DNA from 4 places in the Pigmentiphaga sp. YJ18 genome. Region 2 is predicted to be linked to each of the others. Evidence: predicted binding sites of a transcription regulator. Region 2 holds the regulator's gene; each other region holds the start of a gene.
What was found. Region 2 encodes FNR, which switches genes on or off when oxygen is low (the NO sensors DNR and NnrR bind a similar motif). Its sites were predicted from a motif close to TTGATNNNNATCAA; they were not measured.
Positions count from the first base shown of each region.

Region 1: a site for FNR is predicted at 1,077-1,090, ahead of cydD (thiol reductant ABC exporter subunit CydD). Genes of this name have one in related genera too.
Region 3: a site for FNR is predicted at 1,139-1,152, ahead of WKR98_RS24055 (universal stress protein). Genes of this name have one in related genera too.
Region 4: a site for FNR is predicted at 1,246-1,259, ahead of WKR98_RS16930 (universal stress protein). Genes of this name have one in related genera too.

Region 1 is NZ_JBBUKU010000004.1:444,321-446,517, reverse strand. It holds gene WKR98_RS24585 (NAD(P)-dependent oxidoreductase) at 1-555, shown strand, start outside; gene WKR98_RS24580 (hypothetical protein) at 694-1,005, shown strand; gene cydD (thiol reductant ABC exporter subunit CydD) at 1,153-2,197, shown strand, end outside.
Region 2 is NZ_JBBUKU010000002.1:175,806-178,002, forward strand. It holds gene WKR98_RS14640 (LysR family transcriptional regulator) at 1-82, shown strand, start outside; gene WKR98_RS14645 (SapC family protein) at 93-824, opposite strand; gene fnr (fumarate/nitrate reduction transcriptional regulator Fnr) at 835-1,560, opposite strand; gene WKR98_RS14655 (LysR family transcriptional regulator) at 1,619-2,197, opposite strand, start outside.
Region 3 is NZ_JBBUKU010000004.1:341,508-343,704, forward strand. It holds gene maiA (maleylacetoacetate isomerase) at 1-300, shown strand, start outside; tRNA gene WKR98_RS24045 (tRNA-Thr) at 395-470, shown strand; gene WKR98_RS24050 (hypothetical protein) at 527-790, opposite strand; gene WKR98_RS24055 (universal stress protein) at 1,235-2,083, shown strand.
Region 4 is NZ_JBBUKU010000002.1:668,916-671,112, forward strand. It holds gene WKR98_RS16925 (carboxypeptidase-like regulatory domain-containing protein) at 1-304, opposite strand, end outside; gene WKR98_RS16930 (universal stress protein) at 348-1,187, opposite strand; gene WKR98_RS16935 (MFS transporter) at 1,381-2,197, opposite strand, start outside.

The DNA of each region.
Region 1 (2,197 bases), on a different contig from region 2:
GCCCTGGCCCGCGGCCACCATGTCACCGCCATTGCACGCCATGCCTCCAGGCTGGCCGCGGACCCCGGACTGGACACGCTGGACATCGACCTGGCCGACGGCGCGAAACTGGCCTCGGCCCTGCGCGGCCAGGACGCGGTCGTCAGCAGCGTCCGCTTCGCCACCTCGCCCCTTGCCAGCGTCCTCGGCCCCGTCAGGCAGGCCGGCGTTCCGCGGCTGCTGGTGGTGGGCGGCGCCGGCAGCCTGGAAGTGGCCCCGGGCGCCGCGCTGGTGGATACGCCGGCGTTCCCGGCCGAATACAAGACCGAGGCATTGGCCGGCCGTGACTGGCTGGACGCCCTGCGAGCGGAAAAGGACCTGGATTGGACCTTCCTGTCGCCGTCGGCGCTGTTCGTGCCCGGCGAGCGCACGGGCACGTTCCGCCTGGGCGGCGATGCGCTGCTGACCGCCGCGGACGGCCGCAGCTGGATTTCCATGGAAGACTTCGCCATCGCGATGCTGGACGAAGTGGAAAAGCCCGCGCACACGGGCCGGCGCTTCACCGTGGGCTACTGATCGCGTCGCGGGCGAACAACGCGAAGCGCGATGCCCGCCCCGGGGGCGTTACATGTGGCGACGATTGCAACAGCCCGCACAAACCGCCGGCCGGGAATCGCCCATACAGTGGGGGCATCGCAGTCTCGGAGAATCTGTATGAAACGGCTGGCAATGGCAGGGCTGGTGGGCGCGGCCCTGTTGGCCCTCAGTGCGACGGCCCAGGCCCGCGTGAGCGTATCCATAGGCATCGGCATACCCGGTATCGTCTATGGTCCGCCTCCGGTGTACATGGCTCCCGCTCCGGTCTATATGCCGCCTCCTCCCGTCATGGTGGTCCCGGGGCCGGTCGGCTACGTGCCTTATGACCCGTACTGGCGCGAGCGCCGATGGGAACAGGAGCGGCGCTGGGAGCGTGAACGGCGCTATCGGGAAGAACGCCACTATCGGCGCCACGGCTACCGCGACTGAACGACGGCCCCTTGCACGGGGCCGTTTCCTTTTGCCGCCGGCCGCCGGGGGGCGCGACCGAATGTCGCGAGTTGAGGCAGATCATTGTCACGTCCTACCGAGCACTGATACCTTAGGGGCAGCCCAACGTACAACGGGAGTACGCCCCTGTCCCGCCCCGCCCGCGCGCGCTCCGGCGACGCGCTCCGCCCTTCCCCCGGCGACTGGCTGCAACTGGCCGGATCGCTGACGTGGCTGGTCCAGGCCGGCATCCTGGCCTCGGCGGTGCAGCGCATGGCGGCGGATCCGGGCGACGTGGCCGCGGGCCTGATCGCCGCCGCCTGTTTCCTGCTTGCCGGCGTCCTGCGCGCGGGCTGCGATGCGTGGGGGGCGCGCCTGAGCTTCCAGGTCGCGCGGCGCCGCCTGTCGACACTGCGCGCCACCGCGGTCGATGCGCTGGCGAACGGCTCTCCGCTGGACAAGCGGCGCCCCGCCGCCGGCCACGCGGCCAGCGTGCTGGCCGAACAGGCCGATGCCGCGCTGCCCTATCTGGCCCGCTACCCCGCCATCCAGTTGAAGATCCTGGTCGTGCCGCTGGCCATCCTTGCGGCCGTCGCGCCGCTGTCGTGGGTCGCGGCGCTGGTCCTGCTGGCCTCGGCCCCGCTGATCCCGGTGTTCATGGCGCTGGTGGGCTGGCGCGCCCAGCGCGCCAGCCAGGCCCATCTGGCCGAGATGGGCACGCTGAACGCCTTCCTGCTGGATCGCCTGCGAGGCCTGGCCACGCTGCGGGCGCTGGATGCCGTCGACGCCACCACCGGACGGCTGGCATACGTTGCACAAACGCTGCGTACGCGTACCATGGCGGTACTGCGCATCGCCTTCCTGTCCTCGGCGGTGCTGGAATTGTTTTCCGCCATCGGGGTCGCCATGGTCGCGGTCTACGTAGGATTCCACCTGCTGGGCACCTTGCCCTTCGGCACCTGGGGCAGTCCGCTCGCTCTCGGCCAGGGCCTCTTCGTCCTGCTGCTGGCCCCAAGCTTCTTCGAGCCGCTGCGCGATCTTTCCACGGCCTGGCATGACCGGGCCGCGGGCCGGGCGGCGCTGGAGGCGCTGCGCGCGCTTTCCTCTGCGCCGTCGAAGCTGGTGGGCGGCGCCGCGCCCTTCCCGCCGTCCGGCAACGGACCCGCGCACCGTCCGCCCCCCGCCGTCGAAC
Region 2 (2,197 bases):
GATCGCCGACCTGCACATAGGCGCCAGCCTGCGCAAGGTGGGAGCCGGCCCGACGCCGCCGGTGTGTCCGGAAGCGGCGTGAGGCGCGGCGGCTAGCCGGCCAGCGTGACCAGGTGGCCCCAGTTCAGCCGCGATTGCAGATGGAAGTAGGTCATGGCCAGCCAGCCCTTGCGCATCCACGCGGCGGCCGTGGCGTCCGGCAACTGGTCGAAGCGGGTCTCGTCAACGACCAGGAAGCCATCCAGCGTGACGCGCTCGCCGCCTTGCAGGTCCACGGCCACCTGGCGCGGGATCAGCAGGTTCTCGGCCCGCAGGGCCGCGACGTAGTCGCGCGTCATGGCCAGGCCGGCCTGGAGTTCTCCCAGGAATTGCAGCATTTCCCCGACCACGGGAGCGGGCTGCCCACCCTCGAACAGGGGCTGGGCATCGGCGGCGGAACTGCGCAGGTGTTCGGCGTCCTCGTCCACGCACAGCGCGTAGCGCTGGCTGGCCGGATCTTCCTGCAGGATGAACGGATAGCGCCGCAGGTGCGCGGGAATGTAGCGGCTGGGCCGCCACCGCCCCGCGTCGTCCACCATCAGGTTCTGCGCGTTGCGCAGGCCCAGCACCGCCATGGGCATCTGCTCCTCGCCGGCGAACACGATGGGCAGGTCGCGCGCCGCCATCGCGAACTCCGTGGCCACCAGCGGCACCGCGGTCTGGCCGCGCGCGAAGGCGTAGCCGGCCTGGCGGTCGAACCGCAGATGGGCGTGGCGCTGCGGGTCCAGGGCGCGGGCCAGGGCGAACATGGGGGCGTTGGCGCCCGCCTGGGGGGAGGTGGTCATCGATTTCCTGCTAGCAATGGGGGCCGGCCAGGCGCCGCAGCGCCGGCATGTCGAGGATCTCGACCTGCTTCTGCTGGATGCGCAGCACGCCGGACTTGGCGAAGCGCGAGAATAGGCGGCTCACGGTTTCGAGGGTCAGCCCGAGGAAGTTGCCGATTTCCTCGCGGCTCATGCGCAGCACGAAGGCCGACGAGGAATAGCCGCGTGCGGCCAGGCGTTCCGACAGGCTGATCAGGAACACGGCCAGCCGCTCCTCGGCGCGCATGGTGCCCAGGGACAGCAGCATCTGCTGGTCCTGTTCGATTTCGCGGCTCATCAGCCGCATGAGCTGGCGCTGCAGCGAAGGCAGGTGGTTGGCCAGCGAGGACAGGTCGCGCACCGGGATCACACAGACCTCGCTGTCCTCCAGCGCGATGGCGGTCGAGGCGTGGCTGTTGCGGCCCAGGCCGTCCAGCCCGACGATTTCGCCAGGCAGGTGAAAGCCGGTGATCTGCTGGCGGCCGTCGGCCAGTTCGAGATAGGTCTTCAGGGTGCCGAAGCGGATGCCGTAGACGGCGTCCAGGCCGTCCTCGAAGCGAAAGAGGGATTCGCCCCGGGCCAGCCGCACACGCTGCTGCACCAGTTCGTCCATGCGGCCGGCGTCCTCCGCGGCCATGCCCACGGGCAGGCAGAACTGCCCCAGCCCGCAGGTCGAGCAGCGTACGGAGTCTGGGGTAACTGGAATGCGTTTGGTCATGGCTTGTCTTTGTTCTGAGCCGGCCGCGGCGGCCTGGGCGGGCGCCAGCCCGGGAAGGCTAGGGCAGGCGCTTGGCGTAGCTTTGCCGCAGCATGTCGATGAAGACCCGGACGCGCAGCGGCAGATGCTTGCGCTGAGGATACACGGCGTAGATGGCGTTGGGGGGCGCGGCGAATTCGTCGAGCACCGTCACCAGCCGGCCTTCCTTGAGGTCGTCCTCGATTTCCCACAGCGATCGCCATGCCAGCCCCCGTCCGTCCAGCGTCCAGGCATGGAGCACGGCGCCGTCGGTGCATTCCAGCGTACCCGATACGCGCTGCGGTGTCGTCTTGCCGTCGACGGCGAAGAGCCAGCCGCGCGCCTGATTGACGCCGGTGCCGAAGGACAGGCAGTTGTGGCGTGCCAGGTCGGTGGGGTGCTGCGGGGTGCCGTGCCGGCGCAGGTAGGCGGGCGCGGCCACGACCATGCGGCGGTTGTCGGCCAGGCGCACGCTGACCATGCTGGAGTCGGCCAGGTCGCCGATCCGGATGGCGCAGTCATAGCCTTCGTTGACCAGGTCCACCAGCCGGTCGCTCAGGTCCAGTGTCACGGTGATGCCGGGATGGGCATCCAGCAGCCGCGGCAGCAGGGGCGCGAC
Region 3 (2,197 bases), on a different contig from region 2:
TACCTGAAGAACCCGCTGGGCATCGACCAGCAGGGGCGCGACGAATGGTACCGGCACTGGGTGGAGGGCGGCCTGGCCGCGCTTGAACGCATGCTGGCCGATTCGCCCTATACAGGGCTGTGCTGCCACGGCGACCAGCCGACGGTGGCCGACCTGTGCCTGGTGCCGCAGGTCTACAACGCCCGGCGCCTGAAGGCGAACCTGGATGGAATGCCGACGGTGGCGCGGATCGCCGACCATTGCGCCGCGCTGCCCGCCTTCCAGGCCGCCCATCCCGATGCGCAGCCGGATGCGGAATAGCATTTGAATTGCCGAGCAAAGTTTTGCTAGAATAGCGGGCTAGCTTGAAGCCTGCGCCTTTGGCGCGGCGGTTCATCAGGCTGGGCAAGGTTTCGCCGGCATAGCTCAGTTGGTAGAGCAGCGCATTCGTAATGCGAAGGTCGTAGGTTCGACTCCTATTGCCGGCACCATCAAAAAGGGGCAGCCCATCGGGCTGCCCCTTTTTCTTTGCCGTTCCCGCAAGTCTTCACGGCGAAGGTTCCTCGTCATTCTGGTCATGCATGGCCCGCAGATCGCGGGTCAGGTGCTCCATCCTGTCCGCGATTGCGCGGAGCTGCGCCGGCGGCAGGACCATATGAGCCGCCAGACGGAACAGATACAGGTGCGCGAACAAGGTGGGAATCGTCTCGTCCGTCCAGCCTGGCCAGATATCGTGGAGCGGGCCGTCCCGCTGGGATGGAGGGGCATCGGAGCCGGGCGCGACCCGGTCCGTATCGGGCGGGGGCTTCATGCCCGCTGCCGCGAGGCGGCCGGCTGCATGGGCGTCAGGCAGTGCCGGCAGGCCAGGGAACCGGGGGAAACATAACGCCCGCATCGTGGGCAAAGCGCGCCTCCGCGCCGTGCGATTTCCGCCAGACGCCGCGTCCGGCGCCGGCTCCGGATGATAAGCGCAATGGATATGGCACATATCAGGACAATCAAAACCGCGAAAAGAAGATCCATTTGCCCCTCAAATTCGGAATTTCGAGTGAGGGTGGATGATATCCACATTTTGTTACCGTGGGTTTCATTTAAGGGGCGTTCCTCCTTCCACGAACGCGGAAGGGGGCGGGCTACGGCCGGTGGACGTGACGTCCGGTTGATCCAGGTCAAGCCCGGCCGACCGCGGCCGGCTTGCGCCACCCGGCTTCATGGCACGATGGGTTCTCCCCTAAAACAATGATGGAATGCCAGCATGGGTACCGATACTTGCAGCATCTTGCTTGCCACCGATTTGAGTGCCCGCGGCGACCGGGCCCTGGACCGCGCGATCGAGATCGCCCGCCAGAGGCGTTGCAAGCTCGTCGTGCTTCACGTCGTCGAGGAGTCGCCGCTGGTCGAGCGGCTGATGGCGCGCGGCAGCCGCGAAGCGGACAGGGAAACGGCCGAGCGGGCCCTGCGCGACATCGTGGGCGAGGTGGATGTGCCGATGGAGCTGGTGCTGGAGACCGGCAATCCCGTCGAGGTGATCCAGCGTACCGCCCGCGGCCGGCAATGCGACCTGATCGTGACCGGCGTGGCCCGCGACGAGACGCTGGGCCGGCTGTTGCTCGGGTCCACGGTCGAGAAGCTGGCGCGCGAGTCGACGCTGCCCATCCTGATCGTGAAGAAGCGTCCGCACCGTAGCTATCAGCACGTCGTCGCGGCCACGGATTTCTCCGAGGGCTCCCGCCAGGCGATGAACGCGGCGCGGGCGTTCTTCCCCGCCGCGCAAATGACGCTGTTCCATGCCTATCCCACGCTGAAGGCCGATCCGGACCTGGCGGAGGTCGAGGCTGCGCGGCGCGCGGCCGAACGCCTGGCCGACGGCTTCATCGCCAACAACCTGTCCCAGGCGGGGCGGGCGGGCACGCGGCTGGTCCTGGAGCACGGCCTGCCCGAAGGCGTGGTGCCGGACTATGTGCGCAGCCATCCGACCGACCTGCTGGTGGTGGGCACGCATGGCCTGACGGGGCTGCTGCGGACCGCGATCGGCAGCGTGGCGGAACGGCTCATCTACCTGACGCCCTGCGATGCCCTGATCGTGCGGACGATGGAGCGCTGAAACCGGGCGGCATGCCGGGGTCCTGATTCCGGCATGCCGTTGTTGTTACCTAACTGCGAATAAGTCGCATTTGTGATATCGTAGCGATCTTCACGGTCAGCTACGCGATTCATT
Region 4 (2,197 bases), 490 kb from region 2:
CCGGCGCGAGCCTGGCCAACAGGTAAGGGCCCTGGGTGGTCAAGGACAGGACGTCCTTGCCGCCGCTGTCGTGGATGGCCACGCGCACGTCGGCCACATATTCGCCGCTCTTGGCGGCCGCCAGCATGCGCAGGCTGTAGTCCTTGGCCATGGCGCGGATGGCGGTCGATTCGTCCTGGCCCACGCCGCCCGTTACATAGGCGATGCCGTTCTGCTCGCCCTTGTCCATCGCCTGGCCGGCCAGCGGCCATGCAGCCGCCAGCGCAAGCGCCAGGGGCGCCGCCCATCGTAGATTCTGCTTCATGGTGCTGCTCCTTGCCGATCCCCGGGCCCTCCAGGCCCGTGGATCAATGGGAAAACAGGACCGGCACGGTCATCGACTCCAACAGGGTTCGTGTCGTGCCGCCCAGGACTGCCTCCCGCACGCGGCTGTGGCCGTAGGCGCCCATCACGATCAGGTCGCAGGCGTTGTCTGCGGCCGCGTTCAGGATGCAATTGCCTATCCCTATCCTCGCGCTCTCGCGCACGGTTTCCTGCGGGATGGGATATTGCCGCCCGGCGCAGTAGGCCAGGAAATCGGCCCGCTTGACCTGGGCGGCCTGCTCCGGTTCGGACGGCGGGTCGACCCGCAGCGCGAACAGTTCGGAGGCTTCTTCCAGGATGGGACCGGCATCGGCCAGCGCGCGAGCCGATTCGCGCCGTTCGTCCCAGCAGAACAGCACGCGGCGGCCGATGGCGTTCAATTCGCCCACCGACGGCAGTATCAGGACGGGGCGGCCCGCGCCCAGCATCACGGCGGCAATGAGGACCGGCATCTGCTGCGGGCCCGGATCGGCGTCGTCGGGCTGGCCCATCACCAGCAGATCGCAATAGCGGGCCTGCTCGCTCAGGACGTTCTCGGCCAGGCCGTTGCCGGTGCGCCAGTGCGCCGTCACGCCGGTCTCGCCGGCGACTTCCTGCAGCAGCGCCTCGGTGGCGGCGCGGTCGTCGTCCACGCGCTGGCGCAGCATGCGATTGACGTCGTCGGAAACGAAGAAACCTTCGTAGAGATAGGGAAGGGGGCGGCCGAAGCTGGCGTGGATGCCGACCAGCGTGGCATCGTGCTCGGCGGCCAGTTGCGCGGCGGCGCGCACGCGCCGCCTGCAGCCCCGGTCCAGATCCAGATGAACTGCGATACGTCCCAGCATATGCGCCTCCAGCCGTGAGTGGATGACTCCATCCTAGCCGCGACGCGATGGGTGAACCTTGATCTGGCTCAAGTCCGCCGCACGCGTGGGCGACGGTGGCACCTCATGAATAGTCTGGTACGAAAAAAGCCAAAAGGAAAGGGCGCCGGCGGGGGAGTTGGTAACCAGAACTGAATGCGGAACCGAACAGGTTCTAGACCGCCGCCGAACGCCGCGCCAGCAGGATGGCATTGGCCGCGGCCAGCGTCAGCAGGACGACCACCAGGCCGATGAAGCCGTTCCAGCCGGCCAGGTCCAGCGCGTAGCCGCCCCCCAGCCCGATCAGGCTGGAGCCGCAGTAGTAACCGAACAGGTACAGGGACGATGCCTGGGCGCGGCCCTGCCGGGCGGCGCGCGCCACCCAGGAACTGCAGATGGAATGCGCGCCGAAGAAGCCGAAGGTCAGCACCGCCATCCCGAGAACCAGCAGCCACAGGTTGCCCGACAGGGTCAGCAGCGCGCCGGCCAGTTGCAGCAGGACGCCCGCCGCCATGACGCGTCCGTGTCCCAGGCGGGCGGCCAGGTCGCCCATCCACGCGGAGCTGACGATGCCCGCCAGGTAGACCACCGAGACCATGCCCACCACGGCATGGCTGAGCGAGAACGGCGGGGCGAGCAGCCGGAAGCCGATGTAGTTGTACACGGCGACGAAGCCGCCCATCAGCAGGAAGCCCTGGGCATACAGCCGCAGCATGACGGGATTGCGCAGGTGGGCCCGGAAGCTGCCCAGGGCGCCGGCCAGGTCCAGCGCGCGCGGCTTGAAATGCCGGGACGCGGGCAGGGTCTTCCAGAACAGCACCGCGCCGGCGAAACCGATCAGGCCGATGACCAGCGCCGCGACCCGCCAGCCGTGGCCATCGGCGATCACGCCGGCCAGCAGGCGGCCGGACATGCCGCCGATGGCCGAACCGCCTATGTAAAGCCCCATCGCGAGGCCCGCCGCGCGCGGCTCCATTTCCTCGCCCACGTAG